Regions from separate parts of the Sporomusa intestinalis genome, predicted to be linked through region 2. Evidence: riboswitches for the same ligand, from Rfam matches in the RefSeq annotation. Region 2 holds a riboswitch; each other region holds the start of a gene.
The links. Region 2 has a riboswitch for cobalamin ahead of ACZ481_RS12570 (TonB-dependent receptor). Riboswitches for the same ligand answer to the same signal wherever they lie in the genome.
Positions count from the first base shown of each region.

Region 1: another riboswitch for cobalamin. It lies ahead of ACZ481_RS21390 (TonB-dependent receptor); the one in region 2 lies ahead of ACZ481_RS12570 (TonB-dependent receptor).
Region 3: another riboswitch for cobalamin. It lies ahead of ACZ481_RS03960 (sirohydrochlorin cobaltochelatase); the one in region 2 lies ahead of ACZ481_RS12570 (TonB-dependent receptor).
Region 4: another riboswitch for cobalamin. It lies ahead of cobT (nicotinate-nucleotide--dimethylbenzimidazole phosphoribosyltransferase); the one in region 2 lies ahead of ACZ481_RS12570 (TonB-dependent receptor).

Region 1 is NZ_AP042390.1:4,589,202-4,595,009, forward strand. Features, by position in the region: gene ACZ481_RS21385 (hypothetical protein) at 1-576, opposite strand, end outside; gene ACZ481_RS21390 (TonB-dependent receptor) at 719-3,304, opposite strand; cobalamin riboswitch at 3,476-3,656, opposite strand; cobalamin riboswitch at 3,804-3,992, opposite strand; gene ACZ481_RS21395 (hypothetical protein) at 4,044-4,886, opposite strand; gene ACZ481_RS21400 (hypothetical protein) at 4,902-5,303, opposite strand; gene ACZ481_RS21405 (type II secretion system protein GspD) at 5,326-5,808, opposite strand, start outside.
Region 2 is NZ_AP042390.1:2,692,579-2,698,386, reverse strand. Features, by position in the region: gene ACZ481_RS12580 (transposase) at 1-526, shown strand, start outside; gene ACZ481_RS12575 (CBO0543 family protein) at 647-1,135, shown strand; cobalamin riboswitch at 1,646-1,824, shown strand; gene ACZ481_RS12570 (TonB-dependent receptor) at 2,026-4,797, shown strand; gene ACZ481_RS12565 (hypothetical protein) at 4,835-5,808, shown strand, end outside.
Region 3 is NZ_AP042390.1:846,751-852,558, reverse strand. Features, by position in the region: gene ACZ481_RS03970 (ABC transporter substrate-binding protein) at 1-600, opposite strand, end outside; gene ACZ481_RS03965 (sugar phosphate isomerase/epimerase family protein) at 597-1,571, opposite strand; cobalamin riboswitch at 2,075-2,255, opposite strand; gene ACZ481_RS03960 (sirohydrochlorin cobaltochelatase) at 2,473-3,405, opposite strand; cobalamin riboswitch at 3,753-3,931, opposite strand; gene ACZ481_RS03955 (diguanylate cyclase domain-containing protein) at 4,081-5,808, opposite strand, start outside.
Region 4 is NZ_AP042390.1:4,811,970-4,817,777, reverse strand. Features, by position in the region: gene ACZ481_RS22365 (tagaturonate reductase) at 1-845, shown strand, start outside; gene ACZ481_RS22360 (UxaA family hydrolase) at 870-2,354, shown strand; cobalamin riboswitch at 2,418-2,609, shown strand; gene cobT (nicotinate-nucleotide--dimethylbenzimidazole phosphoribosyltransferase) at 2,714-3,766, shown strand; gene ACZ481_RS22350 (nicotinate-nucleotide--dimethylbenzimidazole phosphoribosyltransferase) at 3,747-4,799, shown strand; gene ACZ481_RS22345 (LysR family transcriptional regulator) at 5,314-5,808, shown strand, end outside.

The DNA of each region.
Region 1 (5,808 bases), 1.9 Mb from region 2:
GGCATATAGGTTATTGCCAACAACTGCCAGGCCCTCTCCATGAACCGAAGCGCCAGCCGGTACGGGAATGCTCGGCCAAGCCGTCGGGAACTGATAGCTATTTATTTCCGCATATCCATCAGTCATATCTACAACAGCAATTCTTCCCAGATCATAGCCGGTGGCATACAAATAATTACCTCTAGTAGCCACTGCATGCAGATTAGCCACATTACTCCAGCTTGGCGATACAAGCGGGTTCCAGCTGGCGGCAAAGGGATCAATGATTCGGTTCGGCGGTGCTACAGGCGTATAATTGTACTGGCGCAGCACCAGCCGGCTTTCATTGCCCTGGAAGAAGTTAAAGAGCGCCGGATCACCGTTTAGACCGGTAACCTTGGTGCTGGAGGTAAAGGTGGTCGGGTTGCCGGTCCGCTCGCCGCTGATGGCGCCGGCCAGGCCTTGGGAGTAACCGGAATTGACAACCGTATAGCCGAATAAATTCTCCGGCGCGGCCTGGACGGCCGCGCTGCCGATAATGGACAGCGTCATCGCCGTTAAGAGTACCCGTTTCAGAAAACCTGCTTTCAGTTTCATGCGTTTAATCCCTCTTTTCCATTTTTGTTTTAGTCTGCTGGGTTAGAACTACTGCCGGCTTACTGCCGCTCATCACCTCCACTCTGCCAGGACTGGCTTTGTTTGTCATCAGGGCATCACCTCCTTAACCGAATTCCGGTCTTTAATATTTGTACTGCAAGGTTACATAATAAGTGCGCCCCTGGGTCGGATGATCCGGATTTAACGGGTGGGTAATTGTTGACGGCCATGTATTCGGGTTGCCATCGTAGTCCAGACCTGATTTCACATATGTCAGATCCGGGCCTTTGTCAAACAGGTCATTGACCCCTACCGTTACTAGGAGGTCCTGGTCAAATTTATGCTTTACCCCCAAGCCGACGGTAGTCAGCGAGGTTTGTTTTTTCTCCCAACCCTCACCGACAAACATTTGGTCCACATATTTAAATTCCGTAAAAATGCCTGTCTTTTGATCAGGCCGGTAGGTGAGGCGCAGCGAGCCCTCCCATTCGGGGGTATAGGTCATCGGCATATCATAATAAGTGTCCCCGGTCCCTGTCGGATTATTGTACTTGCGTTGCGCATTAACATGCGTATACGTTGCGGCCAGGTTCATATCCCACTTGTCCCAACTGAGATTGGTCTGCAGTTCAGTCCCATTTACCCAGCCTCTGGCAGCATTGCTATAAGACCAATAATCAAAACCGAAGCGGTACAGTTGCAGCATGTTCTCTGATTTCCGCCCAAAATAGGTCAATTGGATATCGGCATCGGCTCCCAGAATACGATCATCCCAGATGGCGCTCACATCCCACTGGGTACCTTCTTCCGGCAAAGGGAAAGCAGATACTAAGCCTTTCTCGTAATCCTTGCTGCCTATCGGTCTGGGAATAATACCGGCGCCGTCACCGGCTATTTCATAGAGGTTTAGCAAACGGTAATATGTCCCCACTGTGGAACGTAAGGTTAGGTTATCATGGACTTTCTTCTTCAAAGCCGCTTGCCAGGTTACTTTGCTGTCTTTTTGTTCATCTGTATGGTTGAAATATAGGTGGTTGGGATCTTTCTCTATCAATCGCGTACTGCGGCCTAACACGGTCGAGGAATTGTAACGCACACTGGGGGTAAACCAGAAATCCTCTGCTTTATTTAAGGTAATGGTATCCTGCAATTGAATATTGAACAGTGTCTGTTCAAAATAGTTGCGGAAACGCAGGCGGGCGTCAGTAAGTGCAACATTCCCGCTATCGTTATCAGTAATCAATCGCGAACCATCAATATCCATTTTTTCCTTCGACCAATTGACCAGGAATTCCAGCAGATGGCGGTCACTAACCTTATAGCTGCCGTCAATGGCTCCGCCAGCCCGGCGGGAATCGTAACTGCTCCAAATAGCGAGCGGCTGTTTGAAATAGGGGTAAGAGGCATTATCGTGTATTATGGGATCATAACTTTCGTTGCGGTAATCCTTATTCTGATCCAGATAGTTAACCGCCCAGCCCCATTCCAGCTTACCGGCAGTGTCCCTGCGCCCCAGGAGTAATTCCTTGGCCGTAAGCTCCTGCCTTTTCGCCCCCATGTAACCAAAATTATCTAAGTCCAGGTAGCTATTCGGATTACCGTAGCCATAGTTGCCTGTCCACAAGCCCCAGGGCAGGTGGCGGTCAACCTTTTTCCAGGTGCCTTTGGCTGTCCAGTGGTCGTCCTGCCATTTGATAATGGCATCGGTATTTTTGTAGTCGTTATTGCGGCGCCAGCGATTTTCATCAAAAATACCTTTCTGCTTATAAAAATCATTTTTAATCTTTTCCTCTCTACCCAGATAGGTTTTTTCTTTCATTTCTTCCCACATAGCTGTTGCATCCGGAGCCGTCATGCCCCAGTCATTCACAAACAGATTAATAGCCTTGGCGTTAAACTCTTCTGTAACAAAAGCCGCCTTTAATTCATCCATAGACGAGAAGCCGGTGTCTATAATTCCATAGCTTTGCAAATTGTTATTAATCCAGGTAAGGCTTTCCGCCATTTTTTTATCAAAATTTTCCTTCTCAATTGCATAAGCATCCTTAACGCCAAAGTTCTTATACCTGAAGTCGCCGTCACTCTGGTCCCTGTTGATCCCCACCATCAGGCTGCCGGTGCCGAGCGGGGCATCAATCTGCAGGCTGCCGGTATAGCCGCCCCAGGACCGTTGCCCCACAGAGGCGGATACATTGGCCGCGGTGGGCCGTTTGGTGACGACATTGATGACCCCGCCCATGTAGGTGCCGCCGAACCGGGCCGGGATATAGCCGCGGTAGACCTCGATCCGTTCCACGTTTTTGACCGGGATGGTAGAAATGTCGGCGGCCGCATCGCCGCCCAGGTTAAACAAGACCCCGTCAACAAACACGCCCACCTGGGCCGCCGTGCTGCCCCGGACACTGACGGTAGTATACTGGCCCTTGCCGTTAACCTCCCGCACATGGACGCCGGGAACATCCTTTAGCAGGTCAGGCAGCGTCTTCTGCTCGCCTTTGTAGTCATCAGGCCGGATGATGGTCACCGTTCCCGGTGACAGCTTGGCCTCCCAGTCGGGGCGTTTGGCCTCAACCGTAATCGCCTCCAGGGCGTATTCCTGAGCGGAGCCGGCAGCGGCGTTCACAGTGTCCTCAGTTGCCTGTGACGACTCGCCGCCGGCTGCGGCCGCCTGGGCAAGGCCGCTGTAGTCCGGGGTCAGGCTGAAGGCCAGGGTACAGGCGATCCCCATCGCCAGGGCTTGTTTGGACAATTTACGTTGTTTCACTGCAAATCTCTCCTCATATGTCTTACTCTTTTCCAAAAAAATTGCTGAGAATGGTAGCCCGATTTAGCTGCTGCTTGCTTCTTACCCTCCCTTCGTACCGTTTGCCTGATCTTCCCCTGTCGCTCGCAGGGTTGGCGAAGACCGTCCTTACAGGCAGTTCTCCTGACTCCAGTTCATCATCAGCCCGGCCTTCCCGGAATATTTCCTCCAGTGGCGTCTGCGGGCTGACTCCGTGTTACAGTGGCGGGACCGCGCCGGCTTCAACCGGACTTCTCTATTAAACCCTCTGCAGGGCACCTGTACGCAGTGAAATACGGCCAAATAAAAAATGGATTTCTCATATAGTCATCCAGGGGCGCTGACTATATGGGAAATCCATTTACCCTCGTTTTAGCAGCAACTTACTGCTATAAACCAGGAACAGACGGCCGCACATAATCCCCTACCCATCGCTCGCAGGTCACCGGTGATCGTTGTATAGGCAGTTCTCCTGACTTCTGGTTCATGGCGCCTCCAAACCTTCCCACGACAGTTGTCCGCATCGCAGTGGCATATCCTGGATTTGCTCCCCATTACAGTGGCGGGACCGTGCCGGTTTTGCACCGGACTTCCCTATTAAGCCCCGTAGGGCACCTATACCTGGCAACTATAAAATTGTCTGACTCAGGCTGCCAGCATTGGCAGCTTACTGCTTCTAGACCGGTTAATACGGATTGCTCAGATAATTACTGGCTCTGACCCGCCGGTCCTGGAAATACTGGATCAGCTCGCCGGGTTTTGTCAGCCAGTTGAGCTGGCGGTACTCCCACACCCAGGGTACGGTAACCTTAACCTCAGTATAACTGTCAAACGCGCCCCAGCGGGCAAAGACCCGGCCCTGGCCAATATCCTGACGGCGCTCCCACAACTGGGTCAGCGGCACCAGCCGGTAACCGCCATGGGCCCCGTCCGGCAGTACTTTGCTTATCGGCCCGGCCGGCTTGTCACTGGCCGGGATCTCATAGATACCGGCCGCCGGTCCCCCCCGTCGGCTCCGGCCGGCAGCAGTAATCTCATGGCTGCCGGGCCGGATATTCAGTACCGGGTGCCGGCCTTCCAGGCGCACCTTCGCGCCCGGCCACGGCCGCCATTTCTTATTGCTGTAGGTCAGCAGCATATCAAGCCGCCCGGTCTGATCAGGCGTTTTGGCCACCGCCAGCAGCACCCCTGTCAGATCATGCTCATGCTCGGCCCGGCCCGTATGGCGCGGATAATACTGGTAATAGCCGATAAAGTAATGGCTGTCGCTTTCCACCACCGAATAATACATAACTCGCTCCAGGGGATAAAACAGCAGATTATACCAGTTATTATTGAGCCGCCAGTCGCGGTCATAATTAACCAGTGTAAATATATTCTGCTGCGCAGTGAGGCCATTACCGGTATCGGCCTGGCAGATAACCGGCGACCACCGGCTGGCAATGTCCGCTGCCGGCACTGCCGAAACCGGCAAGGGAAACCATACGCAATAATATAAAAACAGGATAACTGCTAGACTTTTTTTCATCGTATTGTCACAACGTTACTTCTTGTTATATACCGTAACTTCATCAATTTGATAGACCTCCATATTCCAGGTGCCGCCGCGGGGAGGCGACTGGACAAAAACGCCCTGCCCCACAAACGAGACAAGATTGCCTGTTGCCAAAGCAGTTTCCAGCAGACTTTGCAGCCTTTGCTCGGCCGACCGGATCACAATGCTTTTGCCGGGGGTATCACGGAGATCAATCACCGCATAGAAGCTATTGGCAGGGGCGTAACAGTTTATCAGGGCGACATGACCATACAAATGAACGGCCGGCGGCATTAAGACAACGCCGATAACAGGCTGCGGCCCAGGGGCGGCAAAACCGGTTTGAACAAACGGTATAGAGAAAAATAATACCAACAGGAACAACCGGCTCGCCCGTACTAGGTACCTCATGATCTTGATCCTCCCACTATATTTAATCAATTATCTTTGGCGTCAGCATAATGACCAGTTCCGTCTCCGTCACCTGTTTGGAGGAGGAGTGAAACAGCCCTCCCACCAGCGGCAGCTGCCCTAATATTGGCACTTTGAAGGTATCGCTGGTCTCCTGGCGCTGAATCAGGCCGCCCAGCACAATGGTTACACCACTCTTAACCCTCAGGGTCGCATCGGCCTGGCGGGTGCGGATATTGGGATTGCCATTCTTCGTGGTATCGGTTTTATTGCTCACTTCCGGCTGAATGCGGGTAGTAATAAAGCCGTCTTTGTTGACAGTGGGCGTTACCTCCAGCTTAATGCCGACATCCACATAGATTACGGAGATAATGGGGATGCTGCTTGTCGTCGGCTGCTGGCTTTCAACCGCCAGCTTGTCCCCAATCAGGATCTTGGCCGTTACCCCGTCTAAGGTCGCAATCCGCGGACTGGCCAACAGCCGGCCTTTTTTATTCTCAAGCAG
Region 2 (5,808 bases):
CCAGAATCCCATAAAGGCCGGGACCTCTGAATCCTGTTGGACCAGTCATCTTGCATATCGGACCGGAAACAGCAGTATTGTGGATACGGAATTCATATTATCCATGCTTTCTAATAACAAAACGAAGGCGATTGAGAAGTATCTGGAGTATATGGAAATAGAACTGCCGGAGATTCAGCAAGCTGAGGCTTTTGAGCATCTATATGCAAGGACGGAGACAACAGAAACATGCGTGGTGCCGGCCGCCCTGTCCGTCACTTTTGCTGAATTATTGACAACAGTAGCATCAGTCAGTGAGATCAATAAAGAGCGGATCATGCACGAAAGACATGACCGCCGCGTGGTAGCGGCAAGAAATATCCTCATCTACGTAGCCGTTCGGATGGCAGTAATGACAAAAACAGAGTTGACCAAGGTGCTCCCCTTAAGCATGAGCGGGATTATCAGAGGGTACAACAAAGTCGTTGACAACGATGACCTGAAACGCCTGGCAGAAAAAATTAGCAACGATTTGTGTGAAGTGTAAGGCCTGACCCCGCCCTGGGCTTAAGTAATAGACTTATGGGAATAACTAGGTTTAAGGTTTAATAGAAATCCTTAACCGAACCTATTAGAACCTATTATATAATGCGGGAGAGTAGGGCAAATGAATTTGGGTGTGGAGCAAATCATTATGATAATAGCAGCAGGGGTTACTTTATTACTGCTGCTTTTCGCTGTTGAATGGCAATATTTTTCGGACTGGATCGTCATTTTTTTGTTCAAATGTCTGCTTGATTTCGCCTGGGGGAGCCCGGTCGTTGAATTAAAGCTTGTGGAATATCCAATACGACTGTTGTCCCATTATTACGATACCAGCCTGTTATTTGAACTATGGGTGTTCCCGGTACTATGCATATTATACAATCAAGTCACCCGCGAGCGGGGATTCTGGCCGATTATTGGTTATGCCGTATTGTTCAGCGCAGGCATAACCGCCATAGAATATCCGCTCGAATTATATACCAACCTCATCAGGTATATAGACTGGAACTGGTTTACCACACTGTATACGTTAACGATTGCATTTTTATTGTCTAGATCCTTTATTGCCTTCTTCCGGTGGGGTTGCGGTTATTTCGGCCACAAGCATTGAGCGTGAGCCCATAACAGAAGCAGGCCGCAAGGTTGCAAGCAGCCAATACTAAACTTAACCGGGATACAAGCACAGCATCCGCCTGAGGTATTATGCTCCTAATACCTCAGGTATTTTTTTGCCGCATAGCCTTTGTTTAACGCTTACCTGCTGTCGAATAGAGGCGGACGGCTGGCAACAGCCGATGACAGGACCACAGTTTTGTCGCCTGAGGGGTACCTCATTCCCAGTCAAAATAGTAAGAAAAATCACTCGAATGAGGGATTTACTGGATTTTCAGCCTGCGCTATACTAAGGTAGGGTTCTCGTTATCACCCATTTCTTTACAATTTATTCTAGAAATTACCGTTATTTAGGTAAAATTATTTATTTTTTGCATCGATATGTCTGTCTGTATTCTACAAAAGTTCTCATGTATTGTTATCAGTGCAGGGCAACTATAATTTCAAAAAGGGGGACAAACAGGTCAATACTTTGCCGTAAGCAGCAGCGGCCGCGCAGGTTAACAACAGCATAATCCAGGGGAGAGGTGCCCTTAAGGGCTTAATAGGGAAGTTTGGTGCAAAGCCAACACGGTCCCGCCACTGTAACGGGGAGTAACCCACAAGACGCCACTGAGCAATTGTTTTGGGAAGGCGTGGGGAACAATGAACCGGAGTCAGGAGAACTGCCTGTCCAGCAATCACCATTTTTACCTGCGAGCGACAGGGAGGAGATTACGCGAAGCCCCAAAGCGACCCAGCGGCAACGTACCCACTCCCACAGGGAGTTTTTTTATTGCCGTAAGGAACCTCCTCGCTCGGCAGCCTAGCCGGTCGAAACCGGCCACGCCGCCACGGCTGCTGCCTTGCGGCGGAAAGTAAAGAACCTTTGTTAATGGAGAGATAATTATGAAAAACACGGAAAAGATTTTGGTCACAAAACATTTCCACCCTGGTCAAAAGCTGAGTCTGGCCTTAGCAGTGGCAATATCTCTGGGGCTGAGTGTTCAGCCGGCAGAAGCCGAGGAAATTCTAGTGGCCGATAATCCGGAGTTTACCCTGGCCGGGGTTACGGTTGAAGCCAAAAGGCCTGACTGGGAAAGCAAATTATCGCCGGGTTCAGTCACGGTTATCCGCCCTGATGACTATAAAGGCGAGCAGAAAACCCTGCCTGATTTACTGAAAACAGTCCCTGGCGTTCACGTTCGCGAGGTGAACGGCAAAGGACAATATACTACAGTCAGTATTCGCGGGTCAACCGCGGCTCAGGTCGGTGTTTTTATCGATGGTGTGCTTACCAATCTCGGCGGCGATGCGGCTGTGGATATTTCGACAATACCGGTCAGAAACGTGGAACGGATTGAGGTATACCGCGGCTATATTCCCAGCCGGTTTGGCGGTACTTACATGGGCGGTGTCATCAATATTGTTACTAAACGGCCTGCCAAAGCCAATGTGGCGGCCGAGGCGGGACGTGCCGCTTACGGCGGCGCCGCCTATTCCCTGCAGGTCGATGCGCCCTTGGGCAGCGGCAGCTTAATGGTGGGGTTGAACCGGGAGCAAAGCGACGGTAACTTTAAATATAAGAACTATGCGGCCCAACGCAATCTCCCCTATGCCGTTACAATGCGGGACGGCCTGCAGACGGACATCAATAATTTTAACACTGAGATGATTGACCAGGCAGGCCAGTGGTATCATGTCGGCCTAACCGAAGCCGAGAAGGAAAGCTTTAAAGAAAATACCGGGCAATGGCTGGACTTTGTCCGGGATGATACGGCTGGACAGGATAATTTCTACAGCCGGTCCTACCAGGGAAACTATGCGGTGGCGCCGGGGAAAAATGCGGTAAGCCTCTGGTCTGCTATCAAGGATATGGAAAAATGGCAGGAAAAGTTTTCTAATCCGGCTGATTTTAAAAAATTCTTTGAAAGCGCCGATACAGCCGCCAAAGATGCGGTCTATCATGATTATGCCCGGGCTGAAGCGGAATACGCGGTAAATAAAGCCGACCCGGATACGAATCCTGCGATGGCTAATAAGAGTAAAGAGTTAGCGGAATGGAAACAGAAAATACAACTGTTGAAAGATGATGAACGGCACCGCCGGTACAATGATTTCAAAAATACCGATGCGCTGATCAAGTGGCAGGATGACAACTGGATGATCAAAGGCAGCTGGAAAAAAATCGACCGGCACCTGCCGGATAGTTTGTGGGTCGAAGGTACCGGTACTGCGGTGCAGATTGGCAGTTATGTAGACGCCAAGGATGTCTACTATGCGGAAAGCCGGCGACAGGTGATTGATTCCCGGGAGTTATTAGTGCAGCGGCGGGATACGGCCGAGAAGCTGGAATGGGGCTGGATGCTCGACTACCTGCAGCAGGATAAGAAATACAATACGGAAAAGGCCTACGATTTGGACACCTCGCCCAACTGGAAAACGCCAATGCGGTTATGGAGCAACTATAATTCAGACAAATACAATGCGCAGGTGGACGGCAGCTATGAATTGACAGACCGGCAGCTGCTTGAGTTTCAGATAAATTTCTCCAGTGAAAAAATGAAGGTTCGCGGTTCCGGCATGGATGAATACTCCCAAGATGACACAGGCCAGGCAGTAGATGCCCTGTTGGCCAGATTCCGTAATTATTACAAACAGGAACTGCTGAATGCCCAAATCCAGGACACCTTTACCATCGACAAACAAGAGACGTTATGGCTGACGGCAAGCGGCCGCTACAATCAATCCCGGATTATAGGGCGCAGCACCCGTATGCAGAAAGAAGATGCGCATCAATGGTTCGGCAAAGAGGATGAGCAAACTGACGGCAAGGCTACCTGGCAACTGGCGGTGAAAAAGCAGTTTGCCGACAATTTTACCATGCGTATGACCGGCGGCACCTATTACCGGTTATTGAACCTGTATGAAATTGCCGGCGACGGGGCCGGCATCCTGCCGCCGCCGCGGGGGGCCAACGCGAGCGGAACCGCTTTCCCCCTGCCGGAAGAGGGCAAACAGTTTGATATCAGCGCCTTGTTTACCGGCACAATGCTCAAGGCCGATGCCAACCTGACAGCGACCTATTTTTGGCGGGATTCGGATAATATGCTGCAGCTGGCGCGCCGGGGACTGGATTACTGGTCCTACTTTAATGACAATCGCGGCAAAGCCCGCGGTGTGGAATTGCAGACCGGCCTGAACTGGGAAAAGCTTTCTTTCGACCTGCAGGCTACCTATACCAAAGTCCAGTTGCAAAGGCGCAACAGCACATTTGCCGATTACGGCGAAATCGGTCCCTGGCGTGACGTCTGGCCGCCTTATGCGCCGGAATGGGAAGGCTCAGCCCGTCTGACCTACCATCCCACCGGCCGGCTGGCCATATTCGGCGAAATCAAATATGTTGGTGAATATTTCACCGATTATGAGAAAGACAAGCGCGGCGGCCAAGCTTCCTATCTGTCCGGCAAACCGGTGGCTTCACTGACTACAGTGGCTGCCGGGATTAAATGGAAACCAAATACAACCCTGCAGGTAACCCTGGGCTGTAATGATATTTTTAATAAAGGTCCGAAAATGAAGATTTACAGTCCGCTGCTTGCTGCTGTTGATGGTTTTATTAATCCGGAATTTCCCATTCAGGGCAGGACTTATTATGCCACAGTACGTTATGAATTCTAATCGATAACAAGGATAAATTGAAAGGAGTGTCAAGCCAATGGTACGTCGTCATAAAAAACGCTATACCAAAAAAAATTTAGCGGCGGCAGTTGTATTAAGCTGCCTGCTCAGCACCAGCCAGGCCCTGGGGGCGGAGCTGGCCGCCGTAGTGCCATCAGACTTTCATAACAGCCAGGTTGGGACCTTAAGCGGTTCCAGAGTCACCGCTTATATTGATCCGGCTTCGGCCACAATGAAAATTGATGAGCTCAACCGGGACCCCTCCGTGTTCACCATCAATCACAATGGCAAAAGCCAGGTGCTGTTGCGTCAGTATACTTACAGCACAACCGATTTGAAGGCAATTAATATCATCAATCCGGTCAGTGCGAATTGGACCGATTATGTAAGTACCGGCGAAATGAAAAGCGTGCCTAATATCCATGCAGCCGCGACTTATGGTGATTTTCTCTATACTACGGACTATGACCTTGGCAATATAGCCATTGCCGGCTTAGGCAAAGCCACCTTAAGTGAAGGCGAGCATTATAGTCTAAAGGAGGATGCGGCCAAAGTAACCGGCATCGCTTATGATGATAAAGCCACTTTTCATGGCGAAGGGCTGGTAATTAAAGATAACTATCTCTATGCCATCACCAGTGTAAACCTTGACGGTGGCTATGATAACTATGACAATGGCTATTTGCTGCAATATGAAATCAAAAAGGACGGCAGCCTTGTTGCCGTAGATGCGCAGCGCATCGGTAAAAACACTTTTAATATTCATGCTTTTAACGATACGTTATTTACCTGCTCCTCCGGCGGCTATCAGCAAATGGGCTTTCCCAATGAAGAAACAGCCATTCATGCGGTGAACATTAATAACGGCAGTCTGGCTGCGTCCCGCAAGCTTAGTATTCCCCCAGGCGTAAAAGGCGAATACCGGGATATGGCGATTACTAATGATGGTACGGCCTACGTTTTTGGCGGCTACTATGATGCGAGTTATGGCGGCATTATCGGCAATGTTTA
Region 3 (5,808 bases), 1.8 Mb from region 2:
ACGGACCACCACCGGCCTTTGGCTGTCAGGTATCGACCTGACCCTGGCACCAACCTCAGCCAGGGTATTGTCCATATCGGCAACCAGCTTCGCGCCCGCCTCCGGTTCGCCGACCGCCCGGGCAATCGCCAAAATCACGCTTTTGATTTCTTCAATAGAATTAGGCCATGTATAAATATAGACGGGAAAACCTGCATCCCGGACTGTCTGCACAAACTCCACCGGCTGCCAGTCCGGCACAATCACGAGATCAGGCTGCAGGGCAATGACAGCTTCCGCGTTGGCCCTGATCTTCGCCGGTACGGCCTTAGCCTGTTCGGTAACATTGGATAAACCGCCGTCATCCGCCAAATAGGTCAGCGCGGCAATCCGTGTTGTCGGCACCAGGCCCAGCAGGATTTCATCCGTACTGATCGACAAGGATACAATCCGCTGGGGTTTGTGCGGCAGTTTCAGTACATTGCCCTTGCCGTCTGTTACCTCATAGCCGGCCGCCGGCGGCCCGGCCTGCTGTGCCTGCTGATTGGCGCAGCCTGCGGCTAAAAAAAGCAGCAGGCACAGCAACATTGCAGCCGGTTTGATCATCTGAAAATATCTCATATGCTTGACCTCATCCTATTTATTGCCTGTTGTTGGCATGTAATCTTTTCTATCCACTCGCTCATTGAATTCTTCATAAACTCATGCACCAGGTAATCAGGCTGAACATAATCAATAATTCGCCCTGCCTCAGGCACACTAAACGGCAAATGCTCATCAATCTTAAGGACATGATGCATAAGGGCCGTCATGGAATAGTTCTCCTGACGCTGCAGGCTGCTTTGGCTGCTCCTGATGTATTCGCCCGATAAGGAGTGATGTAAATGAATCCCCTTAATATACTGGCTATAGCTGCCCAGCCCGGATATTGTTCTGAGGATGTAGTCGATCCCCTCCGTTTGCGTCCGCAAGGCCGGATTCGTATTCATCAGATGGCCCGTATCCAGCATGATGCCGACATTGCGGTGAGCTACGTTATCCAGCAGATACGCTGTCAGTTCCTTGCTCTGCAAGGTTAACCCCGGCCACCACAGATTTTCGAATAAGAGGGTCATGTCTGCCGGCAGCGAGCTATGGAGAGCATTAATAACCTCTACGGTTGCTTCAATTACCTCCCGGTCGGTGGCATGAAAATTCCAGTTGAACAACTCAGAGATGCGGGCATGGCTGACATGAAACACAACATATTTAGCGCCCGCCTGCCGGGCGGCGGCAATGTTCTCCCGGTAGACATTCAGCCATTCTTCCTGGGTTACGCCGCCGTAGCAGTCCCTAATATCCGCCTCACTCGCAAACTGTTGCAATAATGCCCGCTGATCGCCACGCCAAAAATCAAGCCACCAGGGCCAGAACCGAAGATGAACGCCGTGAATCCATTCCTTTTTATGGACAGTTTCATCCAGGGGCCCGCAAAACATCATCTCAATGCCATCTAAATGGTGAAAATGCAAAAATCTCCGCAAACATTCCCCATTATTGCTGATAAGCTCATTATCAGTCGTATAGTTTGATAAATTTACAAGCTGTAGCATATGTACATCCTTTACTGTGCCAGAAGAAGAAAGATGCCGCCTGCGAAAGGTTGGCATCTGCCTCTAAAGCTTTTATTTTTTAGCTACTCGATGGCGTAAGCCGGTAAGCCTATAACTTAGACTCAGCCCTTACCCGCTGCTAAGGGCAGCCGCACACTTTTGCTCTGCGCTCTGTTTAACGTCAAGGTTTCGTACGTTTTCGGGATGGAAGCATTACCACCAGGTTCACGGTCCGGTAACCGGCAACACCCCTTCACGGCCCGTAACCGCACTGACCGATTACGTTTGTCAACCGGCCAATTAGCCGGAACATATTGTGACACTTCGTTTCCCTCCTACTCCCCGCATGGCCAGGACCTACGGAAATATAGCTACAGTATGTCAATAAAAAACTCCTGGTATTTAATACCAGGAGTGAATTCAGCAGATCACTAACTTCTTGAGTATACCCGAGAAGATACGCGCTTAACTGTAATCCCCTCCCCATACCTCGTGGGTCTCTAACGGCGATTGTCAGCTAGGCAGTTCTCCTGGCTCCGGTTCATCGCTTGCTTAAACCTTCCCGGAAATTCTTTCCCAGTGGCATATCTTAAGCTTGCTCCCCGTTACAGTGGCGGGACCGCGCCGGTTTCTCACCGGTCTTCCCTATTAAGCCCGTCGGGCACCCAACTCAACAGTATTAAATTACATACAGGTGTAATTTAAGTTTATCGGACAGTTAGAAGCTTGTCAATAGTTTTGGCGGGATTTTGCATATATTCCAATAATACTTAATCTTCTCATTTTTTTGATTGCATTGCTAATACAAAATCTCACAGGAGTATTATTTTATACTTTTTTCAGGTTCTTCAAACAAAACACATCTCCGATAGTATCGGAGATGTGTCATTTTTACCTGTTTTTAATGTGCTTCAGCTTCAGGATTATTAAGTTCATCAATCGCGTCTTTTACATGCTGAACATAGATAGCCTGGATTTCTGCGTTTTCGCCCAAACCGTGGAGATAGGTGTCAACTTTAATGCCAGCGGCAAGAAGCTGACTTTTGTGCGAATCACTTTCGTCACCGGCCATGTCGTTGTTGGCATGGTCGCCAGCTACCAGCATCAGCGGCATCAGGGTCACTTTTTTAATTTTATTGGCTTTCAGCTTATCGATTGTTCCTTCCAGAGTCGGATACGCCTCTACCGTATAAACATATACATTTTTGTAGCCTGCATCCTGCAGTTTTTGCTGCAGAGCAGGATAGGTTGCCGTTGCCGGATGGAGTCCGCCGTGACCCAGCAGCAGAACAGCTTCATTCTTTTTCAGTTTCGGGTATTGGGTTTCCAATGCTTTGGCTACGGCCAGATAATCATCAGTGGTGTCTTCCTGTCCCATATAGTAAAGCAGCGGTCTGCCGATTGCAATCTTCTCAAAGGCCTTAGCCGCCTTGGCATGAGCCACCACGCCATTAATCAGCTCATATTCCTCACCAGCGGTAACTTGCATAGGTTGGACAATAACCTCAGTAAAACCTTCGGCTTTGAGGCGGTCAAGCGCCTGTTTCTCAGTATCAATCTGGATACCGTCCCGTTCGGCTAATCTTTTGATAATAATCCGGGAGCTAAATGCCCGGCGCACTTCATAATCAGGGAATTCAGCCCGTATTTTGTTTTCAACCGCTTCAATAGTTGTTTTCAACGTGTCGTGGTAGGTTGTACCAAAACTTACCACCAGAATGGCCTTCTTGCCTGCAGGGGCCGGTGCAGCCGCAGCCAGCGACGGGATCAGGCTGACACAGCCAAATACAGCCAGCATGCAAATCGTGGTAAACAAAGAAAAAATCTTTTTCATAAATAGAACAACTCCTTTAAATTTTTACAAAGCCAATGGCTGGAGAAAATCCTCCCCAATTCTGTTTATTGCCCCATAGGCAGCCTCCTCGCCGAAATAAAATTATTTATTATGAAAGTAGAACTGTAAAAAGGAAGGTCTGCAAGAGACCCGCGCCAATGCGCAATTCAAAAAGGAGCGTTGAGAAGAATGTCATTAAATTAAAACTCCCAACCGTTAAAGTTGGGAGTAATAAACAGTAGCTTTATAAAAAAACTCCTGGGTGTTAACCAGGAGCGAACTAAGCCAGCTACGCTATTGTTACAAGCGTCTACTGTAATCCCCTCCCCATGCCTCGTGGGTAACAAACGGCGATTGTCAAATAGGCAGTTCTCCTGACTCCGGATCATCACTCACTTAAACCTTCCCAAACAAAATGCTCAGTGGTATATCTTAAGCTTGTTCCCCGTTACAGTGGCGGGACCGCGCCGGCATCGAACCGGACTTCCCTATTAAGCCTTTAGGCACCTATTTCAAACCTATGAAGTTGTCCTCTGGAAATTAGCATAACATCTCAAGAAATGATTGTCAATCCTTAAAAAAGGATTGCCCTGAATTATCACTCTATTCTTAATTTATTGCTTCCCCACTGCGTCCTGCAATGTATCGGTCTGCCCGCCACGCCCAACGCAGCCCTCACTTAATATCAAGCGACTTATAATAAAGGCGCTTGCTTTCATACATGCGTTTATCGGCTTCCTGAACCAGGCAGTCCATACTGACTTCACTGCTCCCGGCGGCACCAATACTGATACTGAGGGTCAGGTCGGCATAAGGGTTAGCTGTAATGCCCGGTTTCCACCACTTGCTATTGCGGAGGATCCGCTTAATAATAATCTGTGCTTCCTGGATAGAAACCCCTGGCAGCAGGACAACAATCTCATCACCGCCATAACGGAATGCCCGGTCGTCGCTGCTGATACTGTTTTTCACAACCTGAGCCGCAGCCTTAATCAGCATATCACCGGCCACATGCCCGTAATTGTCATTGATAAGCTTCAGGCCGTTGATATCAATCATCAACAGCGTAACCGGCTGTCCTGCGGCCTGCCGGCACTGCTCTGCATAAAAACGGTCAAAGGAATGGCGGTTCAATAAGCCGGTCAAATTATCATACTCAGCCAGATATTGTACTTCCTCGAGCAGCCGGGCATTTCTGATCGCAATCGCAGTCTGGCCGGCCAAGGTCTCCAGCAGCTCCAGCCGTTCCTGCGAATCCTCGCCTGCAGTGTTTCTTTCAATATATAAGATCCCCAATAGATCACATCTGTAAATAAGTGGAACATAATATTTTTCCAGCCCATTCTTTTCATCAGCAGCCATGACGGTCCGCAAAGTATTATAAACCTGGCTGGCCGCTTCACGGTAATCCTGCCGGCAGGCAGCCGGTTCACTGCGGCGGTAGGCTTGCGTATGCACGGCGGGGATATTGTCGTTATTTTCGTTTAATAACTGAATTTCCGCCTTGTTAACAGCCATCGTCTGTTTTATAATCTGCAGGATACCTTCTATAACCTCGGCCATACTTAACGCTGAGGTGATAATCTGGGCTGCCTGATACAAAGCGGCCTGCCTTTCCCGGGCTGCCTGCAGGCTGCGAACCACTTTCTCCCGCTTAGTCACATCAATTGTGACCAGAACAGTGCCGATAAACCTGCCGCTGCCATCAGTCACTCGGGAATACCGGTTTTCTATAAACCGCCCGTTCCGGCCCATCAGGCGATACCATTCGTTCATTTTTCCAGACCGCAACTGTTCCAGCTTGTCTGCCAGCATGGCGCGCCGGTGTGGGGGATAACTGTCTAAAAAGTTTTTGCCTGTTAAAGTACCTGCAGGCAGCTGCCGCAGCTGCTCCGCATAAGCATTGCAGAATACCACTGTATTGTTTTTATTCAAACAAATAACGCCTAAATTTGCTATATTCTCCAGGTAAAGGCCTACACTGCCGGCAGATAAAAGCGGCGGCTGCTGTTCCTGGCCCGCTGCCTCGCCGGTACTCGTCCGGCTGGCAGCAAAGCTCTCCGGTTCTAATGTCGAAAAAGCATTTACCAGGACCCCGTCAAACTGACTGCCAGCCCCCCGCTCCAGTTCGTCCATAGCTTCGTCCCAGCTTCTTAGCTGCTGATAATTCTGGATTGTTGTCATAACGTCAACAGCTTCAGCAACATGAATGATTCTGGCCGCCAGGGGAATTTCCAGGGCCTTGAGCTTATGGGGATAGCCACTGCCATCATAACGCTCGTGATGATGCAGTACCCCGGCAGTAAGCGCCCGCAGTTCTTGGGACCGCAGCAGCATCTGGCTGCCATAGACCGGATGGCGCTCCATTTCGCTGCGGTCATAGGGATCATAAGTACCCTGTTT
Region 4 (5,808 bases), 2.1 Mb from region 2:
GGGTTGTCACCGGTTACCCCAAGGAGGAAGCAGGGGAACTGGAGCAATATCTGGGATATCGTGACCGGCTGCTGACAGCGGGGGAATTATTCCATTTATGGGTGATTGAAGGGCCGGCGGCATTGGCTGAGCGTCTGCCGTTTACCCAGGCAGGGCTGAATGTAATCTGGACAAACGATATGTCGCCGTATCGCACCCGCAAGGTCCGCATTCTGAACGGTGCCCACACCGCGTCGGTGCCGGTGGCTTATCTGTACGGGCTGGAAGCAGTTAAAGAGATGATGGATCATCCGGTGCTGGGCCGGTTTATCCGCCAGGTTATCTGGGACGAGATTGTCCCGTCGATCGAGCTTGACCGGGAAATGCTGAGCGAGTTCGCCGGCAGTGTGATTGAACGGTTTGAGAACCCGTTTATTACACATTACCTGCTGAGTATTCTGCTTAATTCGTCCGCCAAGTTTAAAACCAGGAATCTGCCGTCACTGCTGGCCTACTGCCGGCAGCGGGACGACCTGCCCGAGAAGCTGGTATTTGCGCTGGCGGCCCTGATTTCCGTATACAAAGACGGCCGCATGGAAGGTTCGGTCATGAAAGCCCGGCGCGCCGCCGGCGAGTTTAGCATGAGGGATGATCTGCCGACGCTCCAGTTTTGTGCTGCGGCCTGGCGGGACTATGACGGCAGTGCCCCCAGCACCGCCAAAGTCGCCCGGGCGATTTTGGGCAATACCGGCATCTGGGGTACTGATCTTAATACGGTTCCGGGCCTCACGCCGATGGTTACAGCCTATCTTTACGATATCTGCGAGCATGGTATCCAGGATACTGTGGCCAAATTGGTCGAGTAGCGGAAGCGGGTTGGAGGAATAGCAATGCCGTTGTTACAAATTCATGCAAATGACAATGTGGCTGTTGCCCTGGCCCCGGTTGCCGCCGGCGAGGAATTAACGGCCGGCGGCCGGCGCCTTAAGGCGGCCGGGGCTGTGGACAGGGGCCACAAGCTTGCGCTCGTCAATATTGGCGCCGGCGAGAAAATTATTAAATATGGTTTTCCCATCGGCCTGGCCGCGGCCGATATCAGGGCCGGGGAGTGGGTCCATACCCATAACCTGACCACCGGCCTGGGAGAGATCCTGGAATATGAATATAAGCCCGAGTTTACCGAACTGCAGCCGGTGGCAGCAAAAATGTTTCAGGGCTACCGCCGGCCGGACGGCAAAGTCGGCAGCCGCAACGAGATCTGGATTGTGCCGACCGTCGGCTGTGTCAACAAAAATGCCGAGCTGATCGCCCGGCAGGCAGCCCGGGAATATGGCAGTAGGGAAAATATCGACGGCATCTTTGAGTTTAAGCATCCCTACGGCTGTTCGCAAATGGGCGAGGACCAGCTGGCCACCCAGCGAATTCTGGCCGACCTGGTTGCCCATCCCAATGCCGGCGCCGTGCTGGTGCTGGGGCTGGGCTGCGAGAACAACCATATCGGGGAATTCAAAAAGGTGCTGGGCAGCTACAACCCGGAGCGGGTGAAATTCCTGGAGGCCCAGGCGGTTGAGGATGAAATTGCCGAAGGGGTGCGGCTTATCGGCGAACTCATCGGCTACGCCCGGCAGTTTTCCCGGCAGGCCTGCCCGGCCTCGGAGCTGATCGTCGGTCTTAAATGCGGCGGCTCGGACGGCTTCTCCGGCATTACCGCGAACCCGCTGGTCGGCGCTTTTTCCGACCGTCTGACCGCCATGGGCGGCACGACCGTATTAAGCGAAGTGCCGGAAATGTTCGGGGCCGAGACGATTCTAATGAACAGGGCCGCGAACCGGGAGGTTTTCGAAAAGACCGTGCGGCTGGTTAACGGCTTTAAAGAATATTTTGCCGCCCATAACCAAACAATCTATGAGAACCCGTCGCCAGGCAATAAAAAAGGCGGCATCTCCAGCCTTGAGGATAAATCGCTGGGCTGTACGCAAAAAGGCGGTACCGGCAAGGTCGCCGATGTCCTTGCCTATGGGGAGCAGGTGAAGACCAGGGGGCTGAACCTGTTAAGCGGTCCCGGCAATGACGGGGTGGCGACAACGGTGCTGGCGGCTGCCGGCTGCCAGCTGATCCTGTTTACCACCGGCCGCGGCACGCCGCTGGGGACTGTTGTGCCGACGGTCAAGGTGGCGACAAACAGCGAGTTGTTTAATAAAAAACGCCACTGGATGGATTTTGATGCCGGCCAGCTGCTCGCCGGCATGGAGCTGGAACCGCTGGCCGATGTGTTTGTCGACTATGTGCTGGCCGTGGCCTCAGGCCGGCAGACCCAGGCGGAAAAAATGGGCTTCCGGGAGCTTACGATTTTTAAAAACGGTGTCACTTTGTAGCGGATTTGGGTTTTAATCATTGACGCCCTTCCGGCGCGTCTGCTATAATGACGGTGAATATTATATATATTGCACGGTTGAGGTGCCCCCTGACGGGGGAGAATAGGGAAGTCCGAGTATGGAAGGCAATGCTTCCATATATAGGCGCGGGCCCGCCACTGTACCGGGAAGACCTTACCTATGCCACTCGCAAGGGGAAGGCGTAAGTGTTGATGAACCGGGAGCCAGGAGACCTGCCTTAATACCGTTACACCACCTTCATGGAAAAGAGGGCTTTTTTGGGACTACCCAAAAAAGCCCTTTGTTTTTCCCCAGCTGAATGGTTAAAGAGCAAGAGGTACTAAAAATGGGGGGTTATTATGAGTTTGCTACAAGAAACGTTATTGCGCATTACGGCACCGGCACCGGCGATTGGGCAGCAGGTACAGGCAAAACTGGACAGGCTGCTGCGGCCGGCAGGCAGTCTGGGCCGTCTCGAGCAAATGGTACGGCAGTATGCGGTGATAACCGGCCGGCTGCAGCCTGACATTCCCCGGGCCTGCATGGTGGTGGCCTCGGCCGATCACGGGGTGGCCAGGCAGGGCATCAGCGCGTATCCGGTGGAAACCACTATTCATATGACGGCCAATTATCTGATCTCAAAGGGCGGCAGCGCCAATGCCTTTGCTAATTTTTGCGGCGCCGACATGGTTGTCGTCGATATGGGCGTGGCCGGCGATATGTCGCATGTACCGGGGTTGTGGCACCGGAAAATAGCCTATGGGACGCAGGATTTTACCGAGGGGCCGGCCATGACCCGGGAGCAGGCCGTACAGGCAATCGAAACAGGCATCGACATCGTCAATGACCGGGTCCGGCAGGGCTATAACTGCTTCAGCCTGGGGGAGATGGGCATTGGCAACACAACCGCCAGCGCCACGATTGTCGGGGCCTTTACCGGCCTGTCGCCGGAGCAGGTGACAGGCCGGGGCACCGGGATATCAGACAGCCGCCTGCAGGTTAAGATCGATATTGTCCGCCGGGCTTTGGCCCTGAACCAGCCTGACGCCGGCGACGGCATTGATGTGTTGTCCAAGGTCGGGGGCTTTGAAATCGGGGCTTTGGCCGGTGTTGTCCTGGGCTGTGCCGCCAACCGCTGCCCGGTTGTAATTGACGGCCTGAATACGACGGCCGCGGCCTTGATCGCCAACGCGCTCCATCCCCTGAGCAAGGAATTTATGTTCGCCTCTCATCTGTCCGGGGAACCGGCCCATATCATTGCCCTGGGGCACCTTAATCTGGAGGCCTGCCTGGATATGGGGGTCCGCCTGGGCGAGGCGATTGGGGCCTCGGTCGTGGTGGATATGCTGACAGCGACCGTTAACATGCTGAATAACCTGGGAGGTCAGTCGAATGCTGGAAAAGACGATTAGCCAAATTAAACCCCTTGATGCCGCGGCGATGGAGAAATGTCAGCTACGGCTGGATAACCTGACCAAGCCTCTTAACAGTTTGTATTCTTTTGAGCATATAGCCCGTCAGCTGGCGGGCATTACCGGCAGCCCCCGGCCCCGGAACCTGGGGAAAAGCATCATTGTCATGGCCGCCGACAACGGGGTGGCCGCGGCGATGGCTGCCGCCGGCCAGACAACGGCCGGCCGGATTGCCGACTATTGCCGCGGCCGGTCGCCGCTGCCGACGTTTGCCGGCCATGTCCAGGCCCGGCCGGTGGTGGTGGATATCGGGGTTGCGGCCGAACTGACGCACTGGCCGCAGCTGTGCCATAAAAAAGTTGCTTACGGCACCGGCGATATTACGCTGGGGCCGGCCATGACGCGGCAGCAGGCGATTCAGGCCATCGAGGCGGGCATCGCCGTTGCCTGCGCAGAGACCGCCCAGGGAGCCAGCGTGCTGGGGCTGGGGGAGATGGGGCTGGGCGGCACGGCGCCGGGCATCGCGGTGGTTGCCTGTTACAGCGGCAAGGCCCTGACGGTAGCCGGCAGTCCGCTGGCCGAGATTGTGCAGCAGGCTTTAGCCGTGAACCGGCCTGATGCCGCCGATCCCCTGGACGTTGTCAGCAAAACCGGCAGCCTGGCCATCGCCGGTCTGACTGGCGTCATTCTGGGGGCTGCCGCTCACCGGGCCGCCGTCGTCCTGGACGGCCTGGCCACAAGTGCGGCGGCACTGCTTGCCACCAGGCTGGCACCGGCCGTCAAAGCGTATCTGATCGGCTCGCATTTTGCGGTGGAACCTGCGCATCAGGCTGCACTGGCGCTGAGCGGGGTACCGGCCTATCTTAAGCTGGATATCGATTTGGGCGAGGGCATCGGCGCCGCTCTCGGTCTGTCGCTGGTCAAGGCCTCGGAACATGTTATCAATGATATGAAAACCTTTGGCGAGGCCGAGGTCGCTGTCGCGCAGGACGGTCCGGGGGCATTGAAGCAGACTAAGGATGTAAAAGATTAGCAGGCGGCCCAGCAGGACCGTCCGCGGCAGGGTGGTTGTCAAGTAAGCTAACAGCAACTGGGCGGCGGCCCGGAAATACCGAAAAAGCTCAGGTGGCAGTGAAAATTCTGCCGGCCCGGGCTTTTTTCGCATAAAAAAATAGCACCCGGCCATAAAAGGCGGGGTGAGAATATAGCTTCTCAGAAAAAACGGAATGAGTGCCTGCTATTAATTAAATATCAGCGGCATTAATAACATTAACGATATGATCGCCATACATTGCAATAACTCTTTCAAAACTATTCTCCCTTCATTTATAATTCAATTATTACATTATTCGACAATATAGTAATATTCTCTGCAAACTTTGATATAATAGTATCATAGTAAATAGTAGGGGTACACGTCAATTGCTTTTTGGATTTGTAAATAAAAAATATGTGATTTATGGAACAGTCTATACTTACAGGCCGGAAAATATGCCTGTTACAGGCACTAAATCGTTAATAGTTAAGGAAAATGGAGAGAAATTTACGTGGATATAAGACAATTGGAATATTTTATTGAGGTGGCCCGGCAAAAAAGCTTCAGCAAGGCGGCCGAGGCCCTGCATGTTTCCCAGCCTTCGATCAGTAAGACAATTAAAGACCTCGAAACCCAGCTTGGTTCCACCTTATTCTACCGTAATACCAAGTTTGTTGAACTCACCGATGCCGGGGAGGCAATCCTGGAGCAAGCCCAGCAGATTGTGTCTTCTTTCCTCAATATCAATGTACAGCTGAATGGCATAACGAAGCTGCAAACAGGCAAGATTCATATTGGTTTGCCGCCGATTACCGGCGTCAGTGATTTTGCCCAGTCGTTAGGGCAGTTTAAAAATGAATATCCCAATATCCAGATCAAACTCTATGAATATGGCTCCAAGAAAATTGAGCTGGGGATTCAGGACGGTACACTGGATATGGGGATCATTTATGTGCCCAGTGAAGAGGAAGAACTGTATGAACAGGTGTCTTTTGTCCGCGACCAG